DNA from 4 places in the Citrobacter sp. Igbk 17 genome. Region 1 is predicted to be linked to each of the others. Evidence: predicted binding sites of a transcription regulator. Region 1 holds the regulator's gene; each other region holds the start of a gene.
The links. The regulator PurR, encoded in region 1, represses purine synthesis genes. The targets are predictions, from matches to a motif close to CANGCAAACGTTTGCNTG.
Positions count from the first base shown of each region.

Region 2: the regulator PurR is predicted to act here: its motif matches at 3,125-3,142, upstream of tusA (sulfurtransferase TusA).
Region 3: the regulator PurR is predicted to act here: its motif matches at 3,990-4,007, upstream of pyrD (quinone-dependent dihydroorotate dehydrogenase).
Region 4: the regulator PurR is predicted to act here: its motif matches at 5,611-5,628, upstream of pyrC (dihydroorotase).

Region 1 is NZ_JANEWI010000008.1:49,713-57,223, forward strand. Features, by position in the region: gene NNO08_RS06910 (riboflavin synthase subunit alpha) at 1-577, shown strand, start outside; gene cfa (cyclopropane fatty acyl phospholipid synthase) at 619-1,767, opposite strand; gene punC (purine nucleoside transporter PunC) at 2,058-3,263, opposite strand; gene punR (DNA-binding transcriptional activator PunR) at 3,375-4,307, shown strand; gene purR (HTH-type transcriptional repressor PurR) at 4,304-5,329, opposite strand; gene cydH (cytochrome bd-I accessory subunit CydH) at 5,627-5,716, shown strand; gene NNO08_RS06940 (MFS transporter) at 5,894-7,063, shown strand; gene sodB (superoxide dismutase [Fe]) at 7,104-7,511, opposite strand, start outside.
Region 2 is NZ_JANEWI010000002.1:85,134-92,644, reverse strand. Features, by position in the region: gene NNO08_RS01595 (AI-2E family transporter) at 1-383, opposite strand, end outside; gene NNO08_RS01590 (MFS transporter) at 517-1,734, shown strand; gene NNO08_RS01585 (DcrB family lipoprotein) at 1,738-2,295, opposite strand; gene NNO08_RS01580 (7-cyano-7-deazaguanine/7-aminomethyl-7-deazaguanine transporter) at 2,368-3,033, opposite strand; gene tusA (sulfurtransferase TusA) at 3,202-3,447, shown strand; gene zntA (Zn(II)/Cd(II)/Pb(II) translocating P-type ATPase ZntA) at 3,546-5,744, opposite strand; gene NNO08_RS01565 (lysoplasmalogenase) at 5,820-6,446, opposite strand; gene NNO08_RS01560 (DUF2500 domain-containing protein) at 6,588-6,959, shown strand; gene NNO08_RS01555 (DUF1145 family protein) at 7,027-7,302, opposite strand; gene rsmD (16S rRNA (guanine(966)-N(2))-methyltransferase) at 7,292-7,511, opposite strand, start outside.
Region 3 is NZ_JANEWI010000043.1:4,046-11,556, forward strand. Features, by position in the region: gene ssuB (aliphatic sulfonates ABC transporter ATP-binding protein) at 1-235, opposite strand, end outside; gene ssuC (aliphatic sulfonate ABC transporter permease SsuC) at 232-1,023, opposite strand; gene ssuD (FMNH2-dependent alkanesulfonate monooxygenase) at 1,035-2,180, opposite strand; gene NNO08_RS19875 (sulfonate ABC transporter substrate-binding protein) at 2,177-3,151, opposite strand; gene ssuE (NADPH-dependent FMN reductase) at 3,144-3,719, opposite strand; gene pyrD (quinone-dependent dihydroorotate dehydrogenase) at 4,092-5,102, shown strand; gene zapC (cell division protein ZapC) at 5,269-5,811, shown strand; gene NNO08_RS19895 (YcbX family protein) at 5,808-6,914, opposite strand; gene rlmKL (bifunctional 23S rRNA (guanine(2069)-N(7))-methyltransferase RlmK/23S rRNA (guanine(2445)-N(2))-methyltransferase RlmL) at 7,013-7,511, shown strand, end outside.
Region 4 is NZ_JANEWI010000017.1:4,155-11,665, forward strand. Features, by position in the region: gene trhO (oxygen-dependent tRNA uridine(34) hydroxylase TrhO) at 1-618, shown strand, start outside; gene NNO08_RS11810 (YceI family protein) at 666-1,241, opposite strand; gene NNO08_RS11815 (cytochrome b) at 1,243-1,809, opposite strand; gene NNO08_RS11820 (YceO family protein) at 2,071-2,184, opposite strand; gene solA (N-methyl-L-tryptophan oxidase) at 2,237-3,355, opposite strand; gene bssS (biofilm formation regulator BssS) at 3,602-3,856, opposite strand; gene dinI (DNA damage-inducible protein I) at 4,196-4,441, opposite strand; gene pyrC (dihydroorotase) at 4,516-5,562, opposite strand; gene NNO08_RS11845 (lipoprotein) at 5,668-6,228, opposite strand; gene mdtH (multidrug efflux MFS transporter MdtH) at 6,345-7,511, opposite strand, start outside.

The sequences.
Region 1 (7,511 bases):
TGTAGTGGAGTTACCTGAATACATGTTAGAAGGGCTGGAGACCGGCGCATCGGTGGCACACAACGGTTGTTGTCTGACGGTGACCGAAATTAACGGTAACCAGATAAGCTTCGATCTGATGAAAGAAACGCTGCGTATCACTAATCTGGGGGACCTGAACGTCGGGGATCTGGTCAACGTTGAACGTGCGGCAAAATTCAGCGATGAGATCGGCGGACATCTGATGTCGGGCCATATTATGACTACCGCTGAAGTATCTAAAATTCTGACCTCTGAAAATAATCGTCAGGTGTGGTTTAAAGTTCAGGATCCGTCGCTGATGAAATACATCCTGTACAAAGGATTTATCGGTATTGACGGTATTAGCCTGACGGTAGGTGAGGTAACACCGACACGTTTTTGCGTGCATTTGATTCCGGAAACTCTGGAACGTACAACGCTGGGCAAGAAAAAACTGGGTGCACGAGTCAATATCGAAATTGACCCGCAAACACAGGCCGTTGTTGATACGGTTGAACGTGTACTGACCGCGCGTGAAAGCGCGATGAGTAACGTGACTGGCGAAGCGGGCGTTTAAGTCGGAATAAAAAGCCCCCGCGAGTTCGGGGGCGATGCTGTCTAACGGGGAACGCGGAGCCCGTGTTCAACGCCACGAGAGAACACAACCTGCCACAGCTGAATGTCGCGCGCGCGAAATGCGCCAGCACACGCATTCAGGTAATAACTGAACATCCGTTTAAAACGCTCACTATAGTTGTCGGCAATTTCTGGCCAGGCGGTCATGAAACGCTCATGCCAGGCCATCAGAGTGGTATCGTAATCCGCACCAAAGTTATGCCAGTCTTCCATCACGAAATGTGGCTCGCTGGCGTTAGCAATCTGGCGAACTGACGGTAAACAGCCGTTCGGGAAGATGTACTTATTGATCCACGGATCAACATTATTGTCGGTTTTTTTAGAGCCGATGGTATGCAGCAAAAAAAGACCATCTTGCTTTAAATTGCGGTCAACTACGTCAAAATAGGTGTTGTAGTTTTTCGGTCCCACATGCTCAAACATACCAACGGAAACGATACGGTCGAACCGGTCATTCAGGTCGCGGTAGTCCTGCAGCAAAATCGTGACATCCAACCCTTCACAGCGCGTCTGCGCCATTTTTTGCTGTTCTGCTGAAATCGTCACGCCAGTCACGCTCACCCCGTATTGTGACGCCATGAACTGGGACAAGCCTCCCCAGCCGCAGCCAATATCGAGTACGCGCATACCAGGCTTCAATTGCAATTTCTCGGCAATCATTTTTAGCTTCGCCTGCTGGGCAGATTCCAGGGTATCGGCATCTTTCCAGTAGGCGCAGGAATATTGCATGTAGGGATCAAGCATGCGGGTAAAGAGATCGTTGCCAAGATCGTAGTGTTCTTTGCCAACGACCCAGGCACGTTTTTTGGTTTGTAAATTAAACAGACGGGCCGTTGCGATACGTAGCGTATCTCTGAAGTGGCGGGGGAGTTGGTTTTCAAGACCTGCACGCAGGACTTTGCTAAAAAACATATCCAGCCGATCGCATTCCCACCAGCCGTCCATATAACTTTCACCTAAACCCAACGATCCTTCCTGCAACACGCGTTTGAAAAAGTCGGGGTTTTTAACGCGAATATCTGCCGGTGCCGGGCCATTAATGGTAATGCCTGCACGGCTCAATAACTCATTGGTGATTCGGTACCAGTCATCATCCGGTACGCTGACGTCTTCTATACATGATGAACTCATAGCTTCTCCATCACTGGTCGGTGATCAGAACCTTAAAACAGCGTAGACGCTTTTTTGGGCTTTGTGAGAAATCTCACGGAATTAATCCGCGAATCTATAATCCGACGTAGAACAGAGGAAGGGAGGAACCCTTGCCGAAAAGGCCATCCATGGAAAAACGGGAACCTGCTTGTTCCCGTTACTCTATAAATCTTATCGTTTTATTAACAACCGAAAATCAGTATAGGCCTGAATTTTTGGCTATTCAACCGATAATTGTTAGCGGGCTAACTAAATGCCTGCAACAATGATTAATGTGACTCACCGTGGGCAATTTGCGCGCTCTCATCCGGCAAGGATGTGTTGTCAGTCTGTGACTGCATTTTGTAGCCTAGCGCGGCCAGCAGCACTGTCGTCAGCATAACGCTGGTGGTGGTGAGCAGCGGCGTGCTGATTAGCCACGAAACGACCAGGCTTGCCAGGAAGCATAGTCCCAGTTGCAGCGTGTTCTGCAGCGCAGCGGCACGGCCTGTAGCCTGAGGGAATGGACGCAGCGCCTGGGCGACAACGATAGGGTAGATTGCCCCGTTTGCAATGGCCATCACGCAGAATGGGATCAGGATTTCAGCCAACGCAACGTGATGAATAAAGCCAGTAGCCCAGGTGGCGATAACGCTAATGGCATACAGGATAAGTAACCACGGCAGAAGCTGGCGACCCTGCCATTTTTGCAGTGCCGCACGGCAGCCGTAACCACCGATCAAAAATGCAATAGTTTGCGGGACATAGCTCAGACCAATCACCGCCGGGCTATAGCCCATTTCACTAAGGATAAACGGTGAACCCGTCAGCCATGCGAAGAAGCTCGCGGAACATGCTGCGTAAATCAGTACATTTCCACGGTATGTTTTGGAGCGCAGCAGCGTAGCGAACGTCAGTTTATCCTGGCTATCATCGCGTGCTTTTGCCGTTGGTTTTAAGCGCAGGGCCGGCAACATCAGGAGCAGGGTAATCGCAAAAAGGGTGGCAAAAATGGCCTGCCAGGAAAAATGTACCAGGATCCAACTGCCTAATAACGGTGCAAGTGCAGGAGACAATCCGACCAGCGGCATAATGGTGGCAAAGATGCGGTTTACTTTTTGTGAAGGATAATAATCGGTAACCAGCGCCTGCCAGATAACCGAAGCCGCACAGACACCAACGGCCTGAATAAAGCGCAGCACCAGTAAGCCGGTGGCGTTTTCTACCCACAACATACCCAGGCTGCCCAGCGCGAAGATGGATAAGCCCAGCATCAAAATCGGTTTACGACCATAGTGGTCGGAGAGTGGCCCCCACAAAAGTTGTGCAACGGCAAAACCCGCTAAGAACAAACTAAGGCTGGCACTCACGGCAGAAGCGGGTGTCTGTAAATCGGACTGAATAGCAGCAAAGGCGGGCAAATACATATCCGTTGCCAGAAAACCTAGCACGCTAAGACCTGCCAGCCAGACTAAAAACCCTTTTCCTGGTTGCATTATCGTTTCTCTTTTTAGCAATAGAACATTGCCGCTGAGTGTAGTGAGTGTAATTCTCGCTGTGAAACGCTAATATTTGCTTACTGATTTCAAATTTTTTGCAGGCAGAGCATGTGGTCGGAATATTCACTTGAGGTGGTTGATGCAGTGGCGCGTAACGGTAGCTTTAGTTCCGCTGCTCAGGAGTTGCACCGCGTACCTTCGGCGGTAAGCTACACGGTGCGCCAACTGGAAGAGTGGCTGGCTGTGCCTCTTTTTGAACGCCGTCATCGGGACGTGGAATTAACGCCTGCTGGCGCGTGGTTTTTAAAAGAAGGTCGGTCTGTTATCAAAAAAATGCAGATCACCCGTCAGCAATGTCAACAAATCGCCAATGGCTGGCGAGGACAGCTGGCGATTGCGGTAGATAATATTGTGCGTCCAGAACGGACCCGACAGATGATTGTGGATTTCTACCGCCATTTCGATGATGTGGAACTTCTGGTCTTTCAGGAGGTGTTTAATGGCGTCTGGGACGCGCTGTCGGATGGTCGCGTGGAGTTAGCTATCGGAGCAACGCAGGCCATTCCGGTAGGGGGACGCTATACGTTCCGGGATATGGGAATGCTGAGCTGGAGTTGCGTGGTAGCCAGTCATCATCCGTTGGCGGCGATGCCGGGACCGATCAGTGACGATACGTTGCGCAACTGGCCATCGCTGGTACGCGAAGACACCTCCCGCACACTGCCGAAACGTATTACATGGTTGCTGGACAACCAAAAACGCGTTGTGGTTCCTGACTGGGAATCCTCGGCCACCTGCTTGTCAGCCGGACTCTGTGTCGGGATGGTACCGACGCATTTTGCAAAACCGTGGATCGATAGCGGAAAATGGGTGGCGTTACAGCTGGAAAATCCGTTCCCGGATGCCGCTTGTTGCCTGACCTGGCAGCAGAACGATACGTCGCCTGCACTGAGCTGGTTACTGGACTACCTGGGGGATAGTGAGACGCTGAATAAAGAGTGGCTGCGGGAACCGGATGAGGCTCCCGCACAACTGACTTAACGACGATAATCGCGGAATGGACCGTCGGCAACGGAACGACGTTCTACCAGGCGTGGGTGCACCTCGATAGACTGCGATTCTTCACGTTTATTCACGATTCGGTCTAACAGCATGTTGAAGGCCGTTTCACCCAGTGAATCTTTTGGCTGATGGATGGTTGTCAGCGCAGGGGTGAAGTATCGGGCGTTGCGTACGTTGTCGTAACCGATAACTGAGATATCCTGCGGTACGCGCAGTCCCATCTCGTCTGCGGCACACAGCGCACCCATCGCCATAATATCGCCACCACAGAATACGGCGGTTGGGCGATGCGACTGGGAGAGGATTTGCTGCATAGCGCGGTAGCCGGATTCAGGTTCGAAATCACCCTGGACAATCCAGTTTTCGGGAACTTTAATCAGAGCCTCTTCCATCGCTTTCATGAAGCCAGCCAGGCGGCCTGCGCCGGTATTACGCTCCATGGGACCTGGGATCACGCCGATCTCACGATGACCGCGCTCAATCAGATACCGGCCTGCCATGTAACCACCTTCAAAAGCGTTATCAATGACGGTATCGGTAAAGTCGGCTTTTGCCTCGCCCCAGTCCATGACCACCATTGGAATATGGCGATACTCTTCGAGCATGGAAAGCAGTGATTCCGGGTACTCTGAACACATTACCAACAGGCCATCTACGCGCTTTTGCGCCATCATAGACAGGTAGGCCTGCTGTTTTTCAAGACTGTTCCAGGCGTTGCCCAGAATCAGTGTGTAGCCTTTCTGGAAACAATTCTTCTCAACAGCCTCGATAATTTCGGCGAAATAGGCAGCTTCACTGCTGGTTGCCAACAAACCGATCGATTTGGTGTGATTCACCTTCAGGCTACGTGCAACTGCGCTAGGGGAGTAGTGCAGTTCTTTAATCGCTGCCCAGACAGCGTTGCGCGTTTCTTCTGCGACAAAGCGCGTTTTGTTAATTACGTGTGATACGGTTGTAGTGGAAACGTTTGCTCGCTTCGCTACATCTTTAATAGTTGCCATTACATCTCACTCCAGACCATATCCTAAGCTCCTGAGAATACTCCAGGTAAACGTTTGCCTTCACACACCCTCAACGCAACGTCAGGGTTGCGGCACGCCGGGAAAACGACACGGAACGTCAGGAAGGGGTCAATGGCCGGTACGCTAATCAAGTAAGCGTGGAATTTTGTCTGATCTTAACGAAAAGGGGAAGAGTTAAAAGCAGTTATCAATATAAATCGTGAGAGATTTTTGCTTTCAAGTGTGTAAAAATGCGCAATATCACTTTTTGTGTGGGAATAAAAAGGAGAAAACTTGATGAGCACCGATCTGAAATTTTCGTTAGTGACGACCATAATTGTTCTGGGCCTGATTGTTGCGGGTGGCCTGACTGCAGCACTGCACTGATTTCCCCCGGGGGAGTTCACTCTCCCTCATCCTTTCTGCTTGTCTTTCCCTTCCTATTTTTTGCAAATAAGCAAAAGTCTTTTGCAGTTTTGTTAACTTTATTAATTTTGCGATCAATGTCATGCTTTTGACTCTTATGATGTGTCGTGCCAAGGCTCGACGTTACGGAGTCGATAGATGAAAATAAATTATCCTTTACTGACGCTGGCGATAGGTGCGTTTGGCATTGGAACGACCGAATTCTCTCCCATGGGATTGCTACCCGTCATTGCCAAAGGCGTGGATGTTTCCATTCCGGCCGCAGGGATGTTAATCAGCGCGTATGCGGTAGGCGTGATGGTTGGCGCACCGCTGATGACCTTACTGCTGTCCCATCGTGCGCGTCGCAATGCGCTTATCTTCCTGATGGCCATTTTTACATTGGGTAATGTGCTTTCGGCGATATCTCCGGATTACACGACGCTGATGCTGTCGCGCATTTTGACCAGTCTTAACCACGGGGCATTTTTTGGCCTCGGCTCGGTTGTGGCGGCAAGCGTTGTCCCCAAACATAAACAGGCCAGCGCCGTTGCGACTATGTTTATGGGGCTAACGATCGCGAATATTGGCGGTGTTCCCGCGGCAACCTGGCTTGGGGAAACCATCGGCTGGCGTATGTCCTTTATGGCGACGGCGGGACTAGGCATTATCGCGATGGTCAGTCTGTTCTTCTCGTTACCGAAAGGCGGGGCAGGTGAGCGCCCTGATGTGCGCAAAGAACTGGCTGTATTAATGCGTCCACAAGTGGTGTCAGCTTTACTGACGACCGTTCTGGGGGCCGGAGCGATGTTTACGCTTTATACCTACATCTCACCCGTGCTGCATAGCATTACTCATGCTACGCCGGCGTTTGTCACCGGTATGCTGGTGCTGATTGGCGTTGGGTTCTCTATCGGTAACTATCTGGGCGGTAAACTGGCTGACCGTTCGGTTAACGGTACGCTGAAAGGCTTTTTATTGCTGCTGATGGTTATTATGCTGGCGATACCTTTCCTTGCACGTAATGAGCTGGGTGCGGCCGTGAGTATGGTGGTGTGGGGCGCAGCAACGTTTGCGGTGGTTCCGCCGCTGCAGATGCGTGTGATGCGCGTTGCCAGTGAGGCACCTGGATTGTCATCGTCAGTGAATATTGGCGCGTTTAATCTGGGGAATGCCCTGGGAGCGGCCGCCGGTGGGGCGGTAATTTCCGGAGGGTTGGGCTACAGTTTCGTCCCGGTAATGGGGGCGATTGTGGCGGGACTTGCGCTACTGCTGGTCTTTGTCTCGGCAAGAAAGCAAGCGGAAGAAGTCTGCAACGCAACGAATTAAAAACAAAAACGCAGAAGGGAACCCCTTCTGCGTTGTCATTTTATGCTGCGAAGTTTTTCGCAACAAATTCCCAGTTCACCAGTGCCCAGAAGTGTTCCAGGTAGCCAGGACGGGCATTACGATAATCGATGTAGTAAGCATGTTCCCACACGTCAACGGTCATCAGAGGCGTCGCGTCAGTCGTCAGCGGTGTACCTGCGTTGGAGGTGGATACGATAGCCAGTTTGCCATCCGTTCCTTTTACCAGCCAGGTCCAGCCAGAACCGAAATTCTTGATAGCGGCATCGGTGAATTGTGCTTTGAAGTCTGCAAAGCTGCCAAAGGAGGCGGCAATCGCTTCGGCCAGTTTACCGGTCGGCTCGCCGCCTGCGTTTGGTGCCAGGCAGTTCCAGTAGAACGTGTGGTTCCATACCTGTGCTGCGTTATTGAATACACCACCTTCAGAGCT
Region 2 (7,511 bases), on a different contig from region 1:
ATACGTTGCAGGATGCGCTCTGGTGACATATGCAAATTTAGAAACGGCACCATCTCTTGCAGATACAGGACTTTGCGCGTCAGCTCCTTATTGTACTTGGGCAGCATGGCCATGAATTCTGTGATCGACGATGCCAGGACACCAACCAGTGCGGTAAGGACGATGAGCATCACGACGACCACCAGCGTAATGGCTACCGGGCGACGGATCCCCCGACGAATAAACCAGGTTACCAGGGGGTTCAACACAATGGCGAAAAACAGGGCCAGCAGTAGCTGCACAAGGATATCGGCTGCGGCGTGTATACCCGCGAGGATCACCACCAGCGCGGCCAGTTTAAGCAAAATGTGCAAACCTGTTTTGTCAGGCTGGATGGTCGTCATGTCTTCTTCCTGTGTGCATTTTTGCATTAAGTGTAGCGGCTGGCTTGCTGCCGATATTCCTAATCTGGTTACTGATTTCTGGGCTGCAACATGGTAGAAATGAAACACTGTTGTGAATATGTGGTGACCCTCCATGCCCGAACCCGTCGCTGAACCGACGCTGAGCGGATTGCGCCTCAATCTGCGCATTGTCTCCGTGGTGATGTTTAACTTTGCCAGCTATCTGACCATCGGCCTCCCGCTCGCGGTTTTGCCGGGTTATGTCCATGATGTGATGGGATTTAGTGCCTTCTGGGCCGGGCTGGTTATCAGTCTGCAATACTTCGCGACGTTGTTGAGTCGCCCTCATGCCGGTCGCTATGCCGATTTGCTGGGGCCGAAAAAGATTGTGGTATTTGGGCTGTGCGGCTGTTTTTTAAGTGGTCTGGGCTATTTGCTGGCAGGGAGCGCTCATGGTTGGCCGCTGGCCAGTTTATTACTGCTGTGCCTGGGGCGCGTGATTCTGGGCATCGGGCAAAGCTTTGCCGGGACCGGCTCTACATTGTGGGGCGTTGGGGTGGTTGGCTCAATGCACATTGGACGGGTGATTTCATGGAACGGTATTGTCACCTATGGGGCGATGGCGATCGGTGCGCCGTTGGGGGTGCTGTGCTACGCCTGGGGTGGCTTACAGGGGCTGGCGCTGACCGTGATGGCCGTGGCGCTGCTGGCAATATTGCTGGCGCTGCCGCGTCCGGCAGTGAAAGCCAGTAAAGGCAAACCGTTACCGTTTCGCGCGGTGCTTGGACGAGTCTGGCCGTACGGTATGGCACTGGCGTTGGCCTCTGCCGGCTTTGGGGTGATCGCCACGTTTATTACCCTGTTTTACGACGCGAAAGGCTGGGACGGCGCGGCATTCGCGCTGACGCTATTTAGCTGCACGTTTGTCGGTACTCGTCTGCTATTCCCAAATGGCATCAACCGATTAGGTGGGCTGAATGTCGCGATGATCTGCTTTAGCGTCGAAATTGTTGGGCTGTTGCTGGTCGGGATGGCTTCCATGCCGTGGATGGCGAAAATCGGCGTGCTACTGGCCGGCGCAGGGTTCTCGTTAGTCTTCCCGGCGCTGGGTGTGGTCGCGGTAAAAGCGGTCCCGCAGCAGAATCAGGGCGCGGCACTGGCGACCTATACGGTATTTATGGATTTGTCGCTGGGTGTCACCGGGCCTTTGGCGGGACTGGTGATGACGTGGGCGGGTGTACCGGTTATCTATCTGGCGGCCGCAGGGCTGGTGGCGGTGGCGTTATTGCTGACATGGCGGTTAAAAAAACGGCCTCAGGTGGTGTCACCGGAGGCCGCATCATCGTCTTAACGATTACTGGATAACCAGCGTGTTAATGATGTTTTCTGCCGTGGTCTGTGCTTTCTGTTGATCATCAGCTGGCAGCGTGATTTGCAGGGTCAGCAGTTGGTTGTCCACTTTGCCCAACACCACGGAGGAGTAGGCAGTCTGGCCTTTCGCTGAAATGATGCTGTCTAACTGCTGAAGCGTGTGGCCTTTCAGCTCAATGGACTTGTTAGTGACCACCTGCAGTTGCGGGTCACGGCTACGCTGCTGATCTTCCAGACGTTTTGCCAGTACAGGCAGTGCTTCACTGGTATCGTCACCGACAATCACAATCACCGCTTTCTGGCCGGTTGCGTCAGAATAAACGTGCATGTTGTTGGCCTGAGTGCCCAGCTTGCCGCTCTGATCGGTCATGTCTGCCGGCAGGGAAAAACTGAGTTTGCCGTCGAGCAGGTTAACCGGTTGTCCGGCGGCGCTGCTTTGTGCGGCAGCACCCTCTGCTGGCGCTTTTGTATCGCTATTATCACAGGCCGCAAGCCCCATAACCAGCAGGCCAATACCGACATATTTAACCAGATTGCGCATTGACTTCTTCCTTTCGATAAACGGCCATAACGGCTCATTCGTCCATCTTATCACAACTCGGAAAATGAACCTTTAACTCGTCTGCAATGCAGAGATTTCAGATTTATCTGCCAGCCTTTTCAGCAACATATTCAGCAACACGCCATACATCGGCAGGAAGAAAATAATGCTGATCAGCACTTTGAAGCAGTAATCGACAAGCGCGATTTCCATCCAGTGCTCGGCCATAAAGGCATCCGGGCTGCGCCAGAAGGCGATAAAGAAGAACGCCAGCGTATCGCTGATGTTGCCAAACAGCGTTGAGGCCGTAGGCGCGAGCCACCAGCGACGGTTCTGACGCAGGCGGTTAAAGACGTGCACATCCAGAATTTGTCCCAGCGCGTAAGCCATAAAACTGGCGGCAGCGATACGGGCGACAAACAGGTTAAAGTGCAGCAGCGCATCAAAACCTTGCCAGGAACCCATATAGAACAGTGAAGACACGCCATAGGAGATCAGCAACGCAGGAACCATCACGGCAAAGATGATGCGTCTTGCCAGCGGTGCGCCAAAGATACGCACGGTCAGATCGGTCGCGAGGAAAATAAACGGAAAGCTAAACGCGCCCCAGGTGGTATGAAAACCAAAGATGGAGATCGGAAGCTGCACCAGATAGTTGCTGGAGGTGATCACCAGCAGATGAAATAGCGATAGCCAGAACAACGCTTTTACGCGCTGATTTTGTGTAAACGGAGTCATATTGTGACCTTTTTGTTGGATGGGGTGAGGGAACCCAATAAAAAACCGTCGCATGATACTGCTTTAAAAACACATTGCAATGGTTGTTTTTCACGCAATCGTTAACCTGATTGGCTTACGCCACAACAGAGCGTAAAATAACGCCGTTTTTGTATGAATGAGACTACGATGAGCGATCTGTTTACTTCTCCCGACCATACTCTTGATGCGCAGGGGCTGCGCTGCCCGGAGCCCGTCATGATGGTGCGTAAAACCGTGCGTGGTATGCAGGCCGGTGAGACGCTGCTGATTGTTGCAGACGATCCGGCGACAACCCGCGATATTCCCGGCTTCTGTACTTTTATGGAACATGAACTGGTGGCCAAAGAGACCGACTCGCTGCCGTACCGCTATTTAGTGCGCAAAGGGCAGTAATCTTGTTATGCCGGATGGCGCTAACGCTTATCCGGCCTACAAGGGCGGTGTAACCTGTAGGCCTGATAAGCGAAGCACCATCAGGCGAGAAACAGGCACTATCCTTTACGCAACAACCGCAGCGCGTTGGCGGTTACCAGCACTGTTGCCCCCGTATCTGCCAGTACTGCCAGCCACAATCCGGTTATCCCCAGCAGCGTGGTAACAAGGAAAATCCCTTTCAGACCCAACGCAATCGCAATATTTTGTCGAATATTGGCGTGGGTTGCGCGCGCCAACTGGATCATTTGCACTAGGCCACGCAGACGGTTATGCGTCAGGGCCGCATCGGCAGTTTCCAGCGCAACATCGGTTCCGCTACCCATGGCAATGCCGATGGTGGCGGCTTTCATCGCCGGAGCGTCGTTGATCCCATCGCCGACCATCGCCAGTGGTGACAGTTGGTTGAGCTGGGTAACGGACTGTACCTTGTCTTCCGGTAATAGCCCCGCTTTGAATTCAAGCCCCAGTTCAGCGGCAATAGCGGCGGCTGCGCGAGGATTGTCGCCGGTCAGGATCACCCCTTTCACACCGAGTTGATTCAGCTCGCTGATGGCGGTGCGGGCATCGTCGCGCAGCGTGTCCTGCAAGGCCAGTACGCCGAGAACGGCATCGTTACGCACGACCAGCACGACGGTTTGGCCTGCGCTTTCCAGTTCGCTTATCTGCCCGGCAAAGGCATCAGCAGGATGTTTGCCTGCCGCGCAAATCAGTACGCGCTCGCCGTTTACCTGTGCTTCAATCCCTGAGCCAACCAGCGCACGCTGTTCTGTCGCCAACGGAATACTCAGTTCACGCGTCTGTGCTTCACGGACAATGGCCTGGGCCAGCGGATGCGTTGCGCCTTGTTCAACTGCCGCTGCCAACGCCAGCAGTTCGGCTTCGTCTAGCCCGCTTGCCGGATGAATCGCCGTGACGCGCGGTTTACCGACGGTCAGGGTGCCGGTTTTATCAAACGCCACCTGCGTGACTCTGCCCAACTGTTCCAGGGCGGCACCGCCTTTGATTAACGCCCCGCGACGCGCCGCTGCGGCTAATCCGGAAGTGATTGCGGCAGGGGTTGAAATAACCAGTGCACACGGACAACCGATCAGCAGCAGCGTTAGCCCTTTATAAATCCATTCCTGCCAGGAAGCGGCAAACAGCAGCGGCGGTACGAGCGTGACCAGCAAGGCAATCGCCATGATGGCCGGGGTATAAATCCGGCTGAAGCGATCAATAAAACGCTCTATAGGGGCGCGACGCTCTTCGGCCTCTTCAATCAGTTTCAAAATACGGTCAATCGCACTGGCACCGGGTTCAGAGAGAACCTCGAGAGTGACCAGTCGGTCTACGCTGGTGGCACCTGCCGGGACTTTTTCGCCCAATGCTCGCTCAACCGGAATAGATTCACCTGTCAATGCGCTTTCATCAAAGCTGGCAAAACCCGAAACCAGTTTAGCGTCGGCGGGTAAACGTCCTCCGGCGGCAACTTCAATGATGTCGCCTGGCTGGAGGGTGTTAATGGCCACCTCTTCGCGCTCGCCGTTACGCAGACGCGTGGCGGTTTCCGGCTTCAGCGCCATTAGCGCGCTGACCCCTTTACGGGCGCGGCTGGCAGCCCATCCTTCCAGGCGTTCACCAATTAAAAACAACAGCAGTACCATGGCCGCTTCCGCCGTTGCACCGATAAACAATGCTCCGATGGCGGCGACGCTCATCAGCGTTTCAATGGCAAAGTAGCTACCGGTCTTCATCAGGCGCAGCGCCTGACGTGCAATGGGGTACAGACCCACCAGTGTGGTGGCGATAAAGGCTATCTGGCCGAAGGGGTGATTGAACTGCTCCAGTCCCCAACTGATGGCCATCATGATAATCAATGAAATCAGTGGCAGGTTTTCTTTAAACCGTGATTCGGGGGCTTCTTCTGGCGCCTGCTCATCACGCAGAGTGTAGCCGGCTTTCTGCACTGCGCTTTCAATTTGCTGGCGGACATCGTAACCGGCATCCACCACCAGTTTTTCAGTGGCGAACAGAACCTGGACCTGGTTAACGCCGCTGACCTGGCGGACCGCATTCTCTACTTTTCGGGCGCAGGCCGCACAGTCCATGCCCGCCACTTTCCAGGAATAGCGAGTACCTATTACGGTTGCAGAAACGGGTGGTGGGGTTGAGCAACTGCCTTCACAGCAGCAGTCATCAGCTTTCTGCGGTGTAGGCGCGAGCTTGAATGAAGAAAACTGTGGGGCTTTTTTGCCATTGGCCTCTGGTGTCGACATGGCATCCTCCGATTGATAATCATTTCGTATTAACCGGAGGATACACTCTGGAGTCGACTCCAGAGTCAAGGGTTTTTAAAGATACAGCGAACGAACAATCAGGAAATGCCCAGCGAAGTAGCAAGCCGCCGCAATCGCGTTATCCGCGCGGAAGCGGTAACGGTAATGGCTCCCCAGCCAGACAAAGTTGCCAATGAACAGTAATGAGGCCCCCAAAAATGCTGACAGCGCCGGAGCCGTCGGGCGGAAGAACCACAGTTCACCTGCCATCCAGACCATCATCAGAGTAATACCGACAAAAGTACATATGGCGATACGCAGTTCTTCCAGACGTGTCCAGATCACGGCGATCAGCAACGCACCTAACACCAGCAGCACCAGCGGTAAAGGCCAGAAGAACGACAGCGTCATTTGGCTGGCGAAGTAAATGGTATACAGCAGGTGTGACAGGAAAAACGCGCCAATGGCGTACAACAGACGTTGACGTGGCAATAGCGTCAACGCATCACCCAGCAGCGAGGCAAGCAAGCCGGCCAGTACCAGGTAGCTGATGGCGTTAAACATTGGCGCCTGCCAGGCCAGCAGCAGCAGGAGCAATAACGTCAGGGGTTTAAAGACCCAGCGTTGCCAGGCGGGCCCACGATAGGAAGCATCCACGAACAACCATGCGGAAAGACAAACAGCGATAAACGACCAAAGCATCTTAGTTCCTTGAATTCGTTATTTTTTCGTAAGCGGGGTGCTTACGGCTCTATTGACCAGTGTAGAGTCCGATACCGCCAGATGACAACACCATAACAGGCAAGGTATGCTTATTTCCGCATTTTCTGATGGGTTAATAATATGAGTAAGCCACCCCTTTTTTTTATTGTGATCATTGTCTTAATCGTTATTGCCGCGTCGTTTCGCTTTGTCCAGCAGCGGCGGGAAAAAGCGGAAAATGATGCTGCACCGTTGGTGCAAAAGAGGGTGGTGGTGAGTAATAAGCGAGAGAAGCCGCTAAATGACCGGCGTTCACGTCAACAGGAAGTGACGCCAGCGGGCACCAGCATGCGCTATGAAGCCAGCTTCAAACCGCAAAGCGGCGGCCTGGAGCAGACCTTTCGCCTTGATGCCCAGCAGTATCATGCGTTAACGGTTGGCGACAAAGGCACGCTGAGCTACAAGGGTTCGCGTTTTGTTGATTTTACCCAACGAATGCCGGATGGCGGCTGATGCCTTATCCGGCCTACAAGTCCGTAGGCCCGGTAAACAGAGCGCCACCGGGCGAAGGGATCTCAATTTATTTCTTCAACTGGCTCTTAATCTTCTTCTGCCACACCAGCAACTCAAATACGCCAAACAGAAAAATACGGATTTTCTCGCCGCGGGTCATTTGCGGGCCATCTTTCGGCATGGTTGATTTCAGCAGCGCCAACTGCATGCCGTGCATCAGCACCATAAACACCAGCGCCACATTCACGAAGATATTGAGCGGACGTGGGAACGGTTGAAAAATATTCAGGAGCAGGAATGCCCAGACACACAGCATTAACAGACGACCCAGATTAATCAGCATGTTGCTCTCCTTGTGCTTCACGTTGATACAGGCGATAAGCAACCTGCCCAGCCACTTTTTCGCGGTACAACGACCAGTTAACCGGAACAACAGGCAGGCCGTTTTCGACTTCGCTTTCAACGTAAATATACGCTTCGTTTGCCAGCCAGCCGCGAGTTTCCAGAAGTGTTAATGTTTCTTCCAGTAATCCTTTGCGAAACGGTGGATCA
Region 3 (7,511 bases), on a different contig from region 1:
GAATCTCTGCCAACGGGGTGGTTCCGGCAAGTAATGCGCCTGAGGTGGGAGACTCCAGTCCTGCCAACAGACGCAGTAACGTGCTTTTACCTCCGCCGCTGCGGCCCACCACGGCGACAAATTGCCCCGCCGGAATATGCAGATCCAATTGATTCAGCACCGTATTGGCGGCGTATTTTTTTGTCACGGCGCTCAGTAAAAGCGGGGTACCCTGGTTCAAGCGAGCGGTATTCATACGGTAGCCTCCTTCACATGGTAAGCCGGGTTCCAGCGCAGCCAGACCCGCTCCAGCAATTGGGCGCTGACGTCGGCAAGTTTGCCGAGCAGGGCGTAGAGAATAATGGCCACCACGACCACATCGGTTTGCAGAAATTCGCGGGCATTCATCGCCAGATAGCCAATACCGGCATTGGCTGAAATGGTTTCCGCAACGATAAGCGTCAGCCACATCAGCCCAAGGGCGAAGCGTACGCCAACCATAATCGAGGGCAGAGCGCCGGGGAGGAGCACATGGATAAACAGTGAAAAGCCGGACAATCCATAGCTGCGTGCCATCTCCACCAGGCCGCGATCGATATTGCGGATCCCGTGCCAGGTGTTGATGTAGATCGGGAACAGCGTGCCCAGGGCGACGAGAAAAATCTTGGCAGATTCATCAATGCCGAACCATAAAATCACCAGCGGGATCAGCGCCAGATGCGGTACGTTACGCAGCATCTGCACCGACGTATCCAGCAGGCGTTCTCCCCAACGTGAAAGGCCGCTAATCAGTCCCAGCGTCAGGCCAATCGATCCACCAATGGAGAATCCGACCAGCGCGCGCCAGGCGCTGATCGCCAGATGCTGCCAAAGCTCGCCGCTGGCGGAAAGCGTCCAGAAGGCTTCAATAACACCCTCCGGGGAGGGCAGGATGCGGGTGGAGAGCCAGCCCATTGTGGATGCGAACTGCCAGACCACCACCAGACCCAGCGGTAAAAACCAGGGCGCGAGGCGCAATAACCACCTGTTTTTCGGTGTTGCCATTAGCCAGCTCCTTAGCTTTGTGCAGCTTTACGCGGGATAAATTCGTTCGCCACCGCTTCGCCTTGTTGGTGCAGGCGCTGTGGTTGTGGAATTTCGGGTATAGCGACATCCAGATGTGGGAACAGCAGTTCACCAACTTTGTATGCCTCTTCCAGATGCGGATACCCGGACAACACAAAGCTGTCGATTCCCAGCGCGGCATACTCGTTAATACGCGCCGCGACCGTAGGCCCATCTCCGACCAGCGCAGTACCTGCGCCACCGCGCACCAGTCCGACGCCTGCCCACAGGTTCGGACTGATTTCCAGTTTGTCGCGTTTACCGTTGTGCAGTGCCGCCATTCGCTGCTGGCCAACCGAATCTGTTCTTGAGAAGGCGGCCTGGGCTTTGGCAATGGTGTCGTCATCCAGATGGGCTATCAGGCGATCCGCGGCCTGCCATGCCTCTTGTGTTGTTTCCCGCACGATCACATGCAGACGAATACCAAAGCGGATCTTGCGGCCGAGCGCTGCTGCTTTGGCCCGCACCTGTTCAATTTTCTCTTTCACTTGCTCAGGCGGCTCGCCCCAGGTCAGATAGAGATCAACCTGCTCGGCAGCAAGGTCTTGTGCGACATCGGACGAGCCACCGAAATAAAGCGGTGGCCGGGGTTGTTGCACGGGAGGGAAAAAGAGCTTCGCGCCGCGGACATGAATATGTTTGCCGTTGAAATCCACGGTTTCACCTTGCAGTAAGCGCCGCCAGATCTGAGTAAATTCAGCAGAGGCTTCATAGCGCTCGGTGTGATCGAGAAATACGCCGTCACCCGCCAGCTCCTGTGGATCGCTACCGGTCACCAGGTTAAATAACGCCCGGCCGTTAGAGAGTCTGTCGAGCGTGGCGGCCTGGCGCGCGGCAACCGTCGGCGAGGTTACGCTTGGACGCAGCGCGACCAGAAACTTTAATCGCTGGGTGACCGGGATCATGGCGGCGGCGACCAGCCAGGCATCTTCGCAGGAGCGACCGGTTGGGATGAGAACGCCGGTAAATCCCAGACGATCGGCTGTTTGCGCGATTTGTTGCAGATAGTCGTGATCGACCGGACGTGAACCTTCCTCCGTCCCCAGATAATGACCGTCGCCGTGGGTGGGTAAAAACCAGAACATGTTCAGACTCATAATTTTTCTCCTGCCTGCTGAGTGGGTTGCCAGATACGCTGGCGAATATCGATTTTTTTCGGCAGCAACCGGTTGTCATAAAACAGATCGGCGGTTTGTTGCTGTAGCGCAGCAACAGAGGCGCTGACGGGGGTAATGGTGGTTGGCGGGCGGTGATCCAGATAAGAGGCAATTACCGGCTCGGGCAGGCCCATGGTTTTAGCCAGCAGGGTAATACTTTGCTGGCGTTGGCTGAGGGTTAACGCATCGGCCTGGCTAAAGGTATCCAGCGCGCCAAGCACAAATGCGCTATTTTTCTCGGCATAAGGACGTGCGGCGAGATAAAACGAACCGGTCTGTTTGAGGTCTGAACCGTCTTTCAGCACGCGCACATCACCTTGCAGTAGCGCGGCAGAGTAGTAGGGATCCCAGATAGCCCATGCATCAACGTTTCCTTGCTGGAAGGCCGCTCGCGCATCGGCGGGGGTCAGATAAGTCGGTTGAATATCGGTAAATTTCAGTCCAGCCTGTTGCAGCGCACGGAGCAGTAAATTGTGGGCGCTGGAACCTTTCTGGAAAGCGACTTTATGCCCTTTAAGCTGTGCCACGCTCTGGATGGGACTGTTTTTGGGCACCAGAATCACTTCGGCTTTCGGTTTGGGCGGCTCGACGCCCACATAAACGAGATCTGCCCCTGCGGCCTGGGCGAAAATCGGCGGTATATCACCCGTACTGCCGAGATCAATACTGCCGATATTGAGCGCTTCCAGCATTTGTGGCCCTGCCGGGAACTCAATCCACGAGATTTTGGTCTGTGGGTAGCGTTTCTCCAGTAGTTGATGGCTTTTAGCCAGCACCATGCTGACGCTTCCTTTCTGGTAGCCTATGCGCAGCGCGTCTGGTGCAGACTCTGCGGCATGGGCGAGCGTTGAAAGTGACAGCAATCCGGTTAACGCCAGCCACGGCGTGTGACGCTTGAGCAGATTAAGCATGGGCGGCACCTCGCAAAGCATTCAATTGAGGGAGTTGCACGTCGCGACGATGCAACGCCAGCCAGAAGGTCTCGAGCGCGCCATCCAGGCGCAATTGCAGGTTGGGGGTGAACTGAGGTTTATGCTGATAATCAATGACCTGCGAGTCATCAGCAAACACACCGTGCAGGATCTCCTGGGCCTTTAACGCACTTAGTACCGGTTTCAATGCATAATCGACCGCCAGTAAGTGTGCAACGGTCCCCCCGGTTGCCAGCGGCAACACCACTTTTCCTTCCAGTGCCCGTTCGGGGAGTAGATCGAGCAGTGTTTTCAATGCGCCAGAGTATGCGGCTTTGTAGACCGGCGTGGCGACAATCAGCCCGTCTGCATCCTGCAGTTGTTCAATAAATGTCTTCAGCGCCGGACTATCAAAACGGGCATAGATCAGATCTTCCGGGGCAAAATTGTGCAGGTTCCAGTGAAAGACTTCGACATCCTGACCGTTCAGTTTTTCTCGGGCATATTCCAGTAACGCGCTGGAGCGAGAGGGAAAGCGTGGGCTTCCCGCCAGAGTGATGACGCGCATAATTTCAATCTCCGCTTATAACTAATTGTTTGCTTTTAATTAACATTGATAACAATTTGTGCAGTCTGGCAGAGGGGCTTTGTTTATCGAAATGATTTATACGGGATAGAAAAGTTGAAAAATAAATATACCCGTCATACTTCAAGTTGCATGTGCGTTGGCTTTACTCGGCCTTTGGCCTCGCCCCTTCGGGGCCAGCGCAAGCGCTGTTCAAAACGCTAATGCGTTTGTCCTGCAACTCGAATTATTTAGGGTGTAAAAAGCAGGGGTGAGGAAAACGATTGCTATTTATTGCCGCAGGTCAATTCCCTTTTTGCTCACGATCGCACATAATACGCCCCCGGTTTGCACACCGGGAATCCAGGAGAGTTCATGTACTACCCCTTCGTTCGTAAAGCCCTTTTTCAGCTCGATCCTGAGCGCGCTCATGAATTGACATTCCAGCAATTACGTCGCATTACCGGCACGCCGCTTGAAGCGCTTGTCCGGCAGAAAGTACCCGCAAAACCGGTTACCTGTATGGGGCTGACGTTTAAAAACCCGCTCGGTCTTGCTGCCGGACTGGATAAAGACGGGGAGTGCATTGATGCACTTGGGGCGATGGGATTCGGCTCAATTGAAATCGGTACTGTGACGCCGCGTCCGCAGCCGGGTAACGATAAACCACGTCTGTTCCGTCTGGTTGATGCAGAAGGTTTGATCAACCATATGGGGTTTAATAACCTGGGCGTTGATAACCTGGTGGAGAACGTCAAAAAATCGCATTTTGACGGTATTCTGGGGATTAATATTGGTAAGAATAAAGACACCCCGGTAGAGAATGGCAAAGATGACTATCTGATTTGTATGGAAAAAGTCTATGCTTACGCCGGTTATATCGCGATTAATATCTCTTCACCGAATACGCCGGGATTACGCACGCTACAATACGGCGAGGCTCTGGATGATCTGCTTACGGCTATTAAAAATAAGCAAAACGATCTCCAGGCGATCCACCATAAATATGTGCCGGTGGCGGTAAAGATCGCGCCGGATCTTTCTGTGGAAGAACTGATCCAGGTTGCCGACAGTTTGGTTCGTCATAATATTGATGGCGTTATTGCCACAAATACCACCCTTGATCGCTCCCTTGTTCAGGGAATGAAGAATTGTGACCAAATGGGTGGTTTGAGCGGCCGACCATTGCAATTAAAAAGTACAGAAATTATTCGTCAGTTGTCTCAGGAATTAAAAGGGCAGTTGCCGATTATTGGTGTTGGCGGGATCGACTCGGTGATTGCCGCACGGGAAAAAATGGCTGCCGGTGCTTCACTGGTACAGATTTATTCGGGATTTATTTTTAAAGGTCCGCCGTTGATTAAAGAAATCGTCAGCAATATCTGATCTATGCCTTAATCCGACAACCAGGGCTTTATTTCTAGCCCTGGTTGTTTTATATTCCTTTACTGTTGCTTATTTAAACATTCTGAGCTTTTATTATTAGGGCAATAAACGAAGCGGCAAAAGGATAGTGTCGTAATGGCGATGATTAAGGAAAGGAGAGAAACTGATGCGAATTAAACCCGACGATAACTGGCGCTGGTATTATGATGAAGAGCACGATCGAATGATGCTCGATTTAGCCAATGGCATGTTATTCCGCTCGCGTTTTGCGCGTAAAATGCTCACGCCTGATGCATTTTCTCCGTCTGGTTTTTGTGTCGATGACGCTGCGCTTTATTTCTCCTTCGAAGAAAAATGCCGTTACCTGGATTTAGCTAAAGAACAAAAAGCGGAACTGGTGTTAAATGCGCTGGTGGCGATTCGGTATCTTAAACCGCAAATGCCAAAAAGCTGGCACTTTGTAGCGCACGGCGCGAACTGGTCGCCAGTGGTCGGTGACGCTGCCTGTGTTTATTTAAGCGATACTGAAGAACAGGTAAATCTGTTAGTGGTAGAGCCGGGTGAAAATGCCGCACTGTGTTTGCTTGCACAGCCGGGCGTGGTCATTGCCGGTCGCACCATGCAACTTGGCGATGCGATTAAAATCATGAATGACAGACTGAAACCGCAGGCAATTGTCGACAGTTTCAGCCTTGAGCAGGCGGTCTAACTTTCCAGCCTGATTGCCGTTTTGGGTACACAACTGCAGCAAAGAATCGTTCCGTCATCGCCAATCGCTGATTTTTTCAGTGGGCTGACTTCGCCTTCTACCAGCCGAATCCGGCAGCATCCACAAATTCCCGCACGACACGAGTAGGGAACACGGATCCCCTGGTTTTCCAGTTGTTCCAGCAATACCTGCTGATTATTTCCGCGAAACGTTTGACCTTGCCAGTCAATCATCACTGTTGCATCGGGTTGTTGTTGCAAAGCGGTATCATCAGATTCCGCCGCGCCGTACAGCCGGGCGGGTCCGGTTGCCAGTATTTCTACTTCATCACCTACACGAATTACGCCGCTATTACGGGCGATGAGATTTTGGCCGAAATCGACATCACCGTTGTCTGGCGCTGTACGAAAGGTTTGCAGCGTTGCCAGTGGCTCTCCGGATGGATGTTTCTGACCTTTCTCTGGGCTGACGGTAGTGAAAATACAGCGACTACAGGGTTTAGCCACGTCAAAGATAACGTCGCCGATGCGTATCACTTTCCAGGTATCTTCTTCCCAGGCGCTAGCACCTACAACCACCAGGTTGGGGCGAAACTGTTCCATTTTGATGCTGGCCGGGCAGCGCTGCTGCAGATCGCGCAGAGAGGCCTCGTTTGTCAGGAGATAGGGAAAACCATCGGCAAAAGATAACGGTACGCCATCGTGCCGCTTTACCCGACGCGTCAGTTGTGGGCCAACCCAACGTAACTGCACATCACGGGAAAAGAAACCACTGATCCAGCGATTGATATCCGCTGGTGCGACCCGTGCGGTAAAATGGTTTCCCCACACTTCTGTAGGTGCATCCTGCGTGGAGAAGTCGGCAAAGCGCACTAACGCACTGCTGCCGTCTGGCGCGGTAAGATGTAGGCCGTCATGGAATGGCGACGGGGTAAAACGGACCATTTGCGGGAACTGTCGGGCGGTGATGAACGTTCCGTCAGGTTCAGTGATCATAAATATGCGATCAAAGGCAAGGCCGCTGATATCTGCCAGGGCGTGCGTTAGCCCAATGCCGCGCATTGATTTAACCGGATGGATAAAAAGTCGGGTTAACGTGACCACTGTACAGCCCCTCGAATGAAAATAAGCCTTCAACTTTATGACATACAGCCCATATTAGCTATAATGCGCAGCAATTTTCTCGGAGTAAAAGTGACATTATGAATTCTCTGTTTGCCAGTACGGCCCGCGGGCTGGAAGAGCTGTTAAAAACTGAACTGGAAAACCTCGGCGCATTGGAGTGTCAGGTCGTTCAGGGTGGGGTCCATTTTAAGGGCGACACGCGGCTTGTTTACCAGAGCCTGATGTGGAGCCGCCTGGCCTCGCGCATTATCCTGCCGATGGGAGAGTGCAAGGTCTATAGCGATCTTGATCTGTACCTCGGTGTTCAGGCAATCGACTGGACAGAGATATTTAATCCTGGAGCCACCTTTGCCGTGCATTTTAGCGGGCTGAACGAGACGATTCGTAATAGCCAGTACGGTGCACTGAAAGTAAAGGATGCGATTGTCGATGCCTTTACTCGTAAAAACCTGCCGCGTCCGAACGTAGATCGTGAATCACCCGATCTGCGCATTAACGTTTGGCTGAACAAAGATACTGCCAGCATCGCGCTCGATCTGAGCGGAGACGGCCTGCATCAGCGTGGTTATCGTGATC
Region 4 (7,511 bases), on a different contig from region 1:
GACGATCCGGATGCGGTGTTTATTGATATGCGCAACCACTACGAATATGAAGTGGGTCACTTCGAAAATGCACTGGAGATCCCGGCAGACACCTTCCGCGATCAGCTGCCGAAAGCGGTAGAAATGATGCAGGAGCATAAGGATAAAAAAATCGTTATGTATTGTACTGGGGGGATTCGTTGTGAGAAAGCCAGTGCATGGATGAAACATAATGGATTTAGCAAAGTCTGGCACATCGAAGGCGGCATTATTGAGTATGCCCGCAAAGCGCGCGAGCAGGGGTTGCCTGTGCGTTTTATCGGCAAAAATTTTGTTTTCGATGAACGCATGGGGGAGAGGATCTCTGACGATGTGATTTCGCATTGTCACCAGTGCGGTACTGCATGTGACAGCCATACTAATTGCAAAAACGATGGCTGCCATCTGTTGTTTATTCAGTGTCCAGCCTGTGCGCAAAAGTATAAAGGCTGCTGTAGCGAACTGTGTTGTGAAGAGAGCGAACTGCCAGAAGAAGAGCAGCGTCGTCGTCGCGCCGGGCGTGAGAACGGCAATAAGATCTTTAATAAATCGCGGGGGCGTTTAAATACTAAGCTCGGTATTCCCGATCCTGCGCAATAACACGATGCCGGATGGTGGCAAAAGCCTCATCCGGCATCAATAGGACGTTATTTCTGCTGTACGCCTTCCACCGAGATAATTAATTCAACTTCCTGAGAAGCGGGACCGAGATCGGTGGTAATGTTGAAATCCTTCAGCTTTATTTTCCCTTGAGCTTCAAAACCGGCGCGTGTGCCACCCCATGGATCGCCACCCTGACCCATCAGCTTCGCGTCCAATGTTACCGGTTTGGTGACACCGTTCAGGGTCAGGTTACCGGTGATATCCAAATCGTTGCCCTCTTTCTTCACGCTGGTGGACGTAAAGGTGGCCTGCGGGAACTTGCTCACATTGAGGAATTCTGCACTACGCAGGTGTTTGTCACGCTCGGCATGATTGGTATCAACACTGTTGGTGTTGATGGTGACATTGACTTTATCGGCAGCCGGATTTTTCTCGTCAAAGGTAAATGTACCGTCGAAATCTTTAAATGTGCCGTACAGCCAGCTGTATCCCAGATGCTGAATGCGGAAATTAACAAAGGCATGCTGTCCCTCTTTGTCAATTTTGTAATCCGCCGCGATGGCAGAGCCGGTCGTGAATAATAAAGAGGCGAGTGTGAGTCCCAGCAGGTTTTTTTTCATTTTAAGCTCCATAGTCAGATGACGATTTTCCCAACATGCGATTAAGGGTATCGTCGTTATCGATAAAGTGATGTTTCAGGGCCATTAGCCCATGCAGAAGTGATAAAACCACCACGGTCCAGGCGAGCCATAAGTGCACGTTACCGGCGATGTCGGCTTGTACGCCTGCGTTGGCAAACGTGGCGGGAACATCGAACCAACCAAATACGCTTATTGCTTTACCGTCTGCGGTAGAGATCAGATAGCCGCTGATGACAATAGAAAAAAGCAGGGTATATAGCGTGAGGTGGCCCAATGCCGCCGCAATGCGGGTTAGACGGGAATAGCTTTTCAGCGCGGCAGGGGGAGGGGAAACAACCCGCCAGACAATGCGGACAACCAGTCCCATCATCAGCAACACACCGATACTTTTATGCAGTTCAGGCGCCTGGTGATACCAACCATCGTAATAACTGAGTGTTACCATCCATAAACCCAGAGCAAACATGCCATAGACGGCAATAGCGACCAGCCAGTGTAATGCGGCAGACACCACGCCATAGCGCTGTGGACTATTATTGAATTGCATAAACACACCGTTAGATATTTTAGAATTGAATGAAAATGGCGTGTAAAAGACATTAATGCAACTAATAAATAACAATGGTGATGATATTTATTCTTATTTCAATAAAGTTGATTAATTAAAGGCGCAATCATCAAATCGTTAGTGTGAGTGAACAAGGAGAAGAGCTTGGAAACAAGGAGGGATGAGAATTATGTTATTCAGTTTATTGCAATGAAATTAAGTAATTATCAGTTTTTGTCAATTAATGTCAGCGCATATCGATTAGAAGAACATAATATATATGACGTCCATAATCGCCAGCAGCGACCATAAAATAATGTAGAGCATGAAATGCTCGCGAATATTATTAACCAGATAGTGAAAGATGCGGCGCATCAATGTTTTTCCTGTCATTAAAAATGGCCTCACCAACGAGGCCATTGATCAATTATCGCTTAAAACGGGACAGCCTGAATGGCGTCAGGTCAAAGGCTGACGGTTTACCCTGGGCAAAATCAGTCGCAATTTCGCCCAGTACGGAAGCAAACTTAAAACCGTGTCCGCTGAGTCCGGTAATCACCAGCGTGTTGTCATGGTCTGGCAACGTATCGATAATGAAGTCTTCATCTGGCGAGTTATCGTAAGTACAGGATGCGCCATGCAGACAACAGCCAATGCCAGGCAAAATAGCGCGCAGGAATGGGAAAGCCTCAGAACCATCGCTGGCGACAGCGGCAAACGGTTTACGTTCTTCAGGTGAATGAATGACCTGTCCGCCGTTATGTTTGCCAATTTTTAACTCGTCATTCTCAGCCGGAAAACCGTAGTATTGATCGCCATTTGGCAGTTCGCCGGTAAATGCCGGGAATTTGTTTTTGACACTGTAGCGCCCGTCAGCCTGATACCATGCGAACACCTTACGCACCGGTTGTATCGGCAGTTCAGGCAGTAATGCCTTGACCCAGGTGCCAGCGCTGACGACGGCTTTTTTCGCGTGGTAGTCACCATCGGCTGTTGCAACCGTTACGCCATCATCGTGGTGATGGATCGCCGTGACGGGGCATTTAAACAGCTGTGCACAACCCGCCTCTTCAGCCAGGCGAATCCAGGTTTTAATGGCTAACTCACTGCGTAAAAAACCGGATTCGGCTTCAAACAGCCCGATATAGTTTTCAGGCACGCGAATTTCTGGCCAGCGAGCCATGATGGCTGCTGCATCCAGCTGTTCGACATTGAGCTGCCACTGTTTGGCACTTTGCGCCACGGTCGCTAAGAAGGTTGAATCTGCTGGGCCCAGGTTGATAACGCCAGAGCGAACAAAAACAGGCTCTTCATTTTGTGCGGAAAGTTCATCCCACAATGTTTGCGCACGTAGCACCAGTGGAACGTATTTTTCACCTTCGCCATACGCATGACGAATTAATCGTGTATCGCCGTGATGGCTGCCCTGTTGATGCGGTGGCATATGCGCATCGATCATCAAAACGTTGAGACCAGCGCGAGTGGCGTAGTATCCGGCTGCGGCGCCCACGGAACCGCTGCCAATAATGATTAAGTCGTATTTCATCCGCTTCTCTCTGCAATCGCGATAGCATACGTTAAATAATTCGAGTTGCAGGACAAAACGCCCTGGCGGTTTTGAACAGCGCTTACGCTGGCCCCAAAGGGGCGAGGCCAAAGGCCGAGTAAAGCCAACGCACATGCAACTTGAAGTAAGACAGGTATAGCAGGGTAAATAACTGAACCGGAATATTCAACCTGCAAATAAGAAAGGCACCGCGAAGGTGCCTTTTGATGGTGTGATGTATCAGGTTTAATGTCGCTGATACTCATTTACCTGGTAATCGCCAGATTCAATTTTGGCGATTCCGGCTTCTAATATCGAAATAAATTGCCTGGCAACATCAGTGGTTAACCAGAGCGTTTGACCGACTTCAGTCCCATCCGGGTCCGGACGATTCGGGGTCTGGTAGTGCAAACGCAGCATCAGCGCATCGTAGCTATCAACAGTGCTGATGTCCCACCCTACAAGCGGATGAGTCTGAATGACTTCATTATTCTTTTCCATCATGCCCCCTAATTCGTGTTACTAGACAACGGTTTTCGAGGTTCAATGCGTTTTTTTCTGAAGCAACTTCAGTATATCAATAAATAAGGGTATTCATTGAAAATTTAAAGAGGGCGGCGCATAAATTTTTTGTTTTCAGTGTTATCTGACTAATAAAACAACATGTTATTCATTTTTTTTTAGCATGTTGTGCAATTATTTTGGTGATTTGATTAAAAGATAATCAAGGTGTTTAATATAAATTATCTGCCAGCGTGGTGAATGCAAGATTGATTTAAAGGATTCACGTATAAAAAAGCCGGGGCGACCCGGCAAAAAAACATCACTGCATATCATTTTTTATTCGTTGATGAACCAGTCATCCGCGCTTTCCCAGGTTTCCTGTAGGATTTCGCTGATGCGTTCTTTGTCCTCTTTTGATGCGCCAATAACCGACAGATTGTTGGCCCCGGCATAACGAACGGTAACGTTACCTTCGTTATCCGGAAAATGATGATGAATACGGCGGGAGAGTTCACCTGCCAGCGCGTCGATAGCACCGGCTGGTAAAGGTGAAGTTTTGGCAATAGTGACTTCAATACGCATAATAGCCCCCTGTTGGATGTACTGGTTATTTATACAGTTAACTGCGCCAGTTGACAACAGTGGGCTACACTTTTTTAGCGTTTTACTGACCAGCGTACGGTTTCACCGCCAAGGAATGGTACCAGCGTGTCATTTTCCAGTGCGATGCTCTCCGGGACCTGATGTTCAATTTTCTCCAGTTCAATGAAGGTATCATTGACTGGCAGGCCGTAGAACTGTGGACCGTTCAGCGAGCAGAAGGCTTCAAAATGAGTCAGGGCATTCATCTCTTCAAACACGGTAGCATAGCTGCCCAGCGCGGTCGGCGCATTAAAGCAGCCCGCACAGCCGCAACTGGACTCTTTACGATGACGCGCATGCGGTGCGGAGTCGGTGCCAAGGAATGCACGACTGAATCCGCTGGCAACCAGTTCGCGCAGCGCCTGCTGGTGAACATTACGTTTGAGTATCGGCAGACAGTACAGATGCGGACGAATTCCGCCGACCAGCATATGGTTGCGGTTAAACATTAAATGCTGCGGTGTGATGGTTGCGGCAAGAAGCTCGTTGCCCTCGCGAACGTACTCGGCGGCATCTTTGGTCGTGATATGTTCAAACACCACTTTTAGCGCGGTTAAACGCTGACGTAAGGGGTCCATCACCGTTTCGATAAAACGTGCTTCGCGATCGAAAATATCGATATCAGCATGCGTTACTTCACCATGCACCAACAGTGGCATCCCCAATTTTTCCATGCGCTCCAGTACCGGCATAATGGCATCGACTGAGGTTACACCGTGTGTAGAGTTGGTTGTTGCATTGGCGGGATACAGTTTAGCGGCGGTGAAGACACCTTCGTTGAATCCACGCTCAAGTTCATTAGGATCCAGCGTGTCCGTTAAGTAGCAGGTCATTAATGGCGTAAAGTTATGTCCGGCGGGTACAGCGTCCAGAATGCGCTGGCGGTACGCAATGGCCGCGTCAACGGTAGTGACCGGCGGAGCGAGGTTTGGCATAACAATCGCGCGACCATAAGTTTCACTGGTATAAGGCACGACAGTTTTCAACATGTCGCCATCGCGAAGGTGAAGGTGCCAGTCGTCTGGGCGGCGGATCTTTAAAACCTGGGATGGTGCAGTCATCAATATGCTCCGGCTGAGGATAGTCTTTTTTGCCGGAAACAAAGGATAAGCGGAAACGTTTTCGTTTGCACGAAAAAAAAGGGCGCATTCGCGCCCTGTTGTTGATTAATCGGTAAACGGGATAATGATTTCGCCCGGTTTAACCTCAATCCCTTTCGCCAGTTTTTTCGCTAACGCTTCGCCTTTGCTGCTGTCTTCACGCAGAATATAGGCCGGTTGCTGGTTAAAGTAATTGCGCAGCGACTGATTTAAGTAGGGCATCAGAGTTTGCAGTACAGATTGCATTTTCTCTGGTGTGACGGTCGCGTCGACCACTTCCATTTCTTGCAGATAAATCGCGCCTTTTTCTTTATTGAAGACTGGCAATGCTTTTAACTTCAATTTCATGGTCGCTTTCTGGCTACCAAAAAGGGAATTCATATCCAGATTGGCATCGCCTGTCAGCGTCACTTTATTCGGCTCTTCGCGACCAATCTGGCTGGCGAGGTTGGTCAGTACGATGTGGGCTTCAGCAACGCCAGGCAGACCAATATCTTTCGAGAAGTCGTTATGCTTAGCCAGTGCCTGATTAATCTCTTGCTCGCTAACCGTGTATTGTGTGAGTTGATTACAACCAACCAACAGGCCGCTGACAATCAGTGCAGCAGCAAAAAAAATCTTTTTCATGGGGTTCCTCAACATGATGCTTGTGGCGTAATCGTGACACAAAGCAGCATCAAGCACCAGCGACCCGGACACCAGCAGAAAAAACTGAAATTGAGTCCGGGACGTCTGGTCAGCTATCAGGCATCAGGTTCCAGCATGCCGCGTGACGGGCGTTTATGGCTAAACTGCCAGCCCAGCGCGAGGAAGGTGATAAAGCCGATAATGCCGAGCATCATCCACGGGAGTTCTGGCTGTGACAATGCTTTACCCATGTCAAACAGCCAGCCGCCACCGATATAACCGATGGCACCGCCGATGGCTAACCCGAGGCGGCTAAAGCCCATGTAGCTGCCCCGTGCGCGCGCATTTGCCAACGACGCGCTCAGCGTCTCGCGTGCCGGTTCCGCAATGATAGAACCGATATAGAAGGTGCAAATCAGGGTGAAAAGCTGCTGTAAATTTCCGACCAGACCGATGGGCATCATGCTAAGAGACATGATCAGCAGGCCTGCCATCAGCCGATGCTCAAGACGAAAACGTTTCTCACTCCAGCGGGCGATAGGGTAGAGCAGCGTTAAAGAGAGACACGCTTCGATGGCATACATCCATTTCACGGCGGCCGGCGAACCGGCAATGTCATTAACCATAATCGGCAGCATCAACATAACCTGTACCGCCAACATGTAATACCCCGCCAGCGTCAGGACATAGGTGACAAATCGTTTGTCATGCATCACATGGCTCATGCCTTCGCGCACGGGAATTTTCACGGTGGACAGCTTCCATGCCGGAAGCAGCCAGGCGTTAAACGCAGCGCACAAAACGAACAAGATCGCACCCGTAGCGCAGACCAGACGGAAATCGTACTGTAACAGCCAACTGCCGAGTAATGCGCCAACAACGGCACCGGCACTGTCCTGCATCATCAGGATGGAGAAAAAGCGCCCGCGCTTTTCCGGGCGGATCAGTTTGACCACCAGTGCCGAACGGGGCGGGTCGAATAATGTACCGCCTAAGCCGGAGAGGAAACAGGAAAACCACAATAGCCAGGGTTCGTGCGCAATCCCCATCGTGGCGAACCCGGCGGCACGCATCAACATGCCGGTCACAATCATAGGCTTGGCACCAAAGCGGTCAGCAATTGCGCCGCCAAAAATCCCCAGACCTTGCTGAATAAATTGGCGCAATCCAAGTGCGATACCGACCATCACGGCGGCCCAGCCCATTTGGTCGACGAAACGGATAGAGATCAGTGGGAAAACGACAAAGAAACCCAGCACGACCAGCATATTATCGATGAGCAG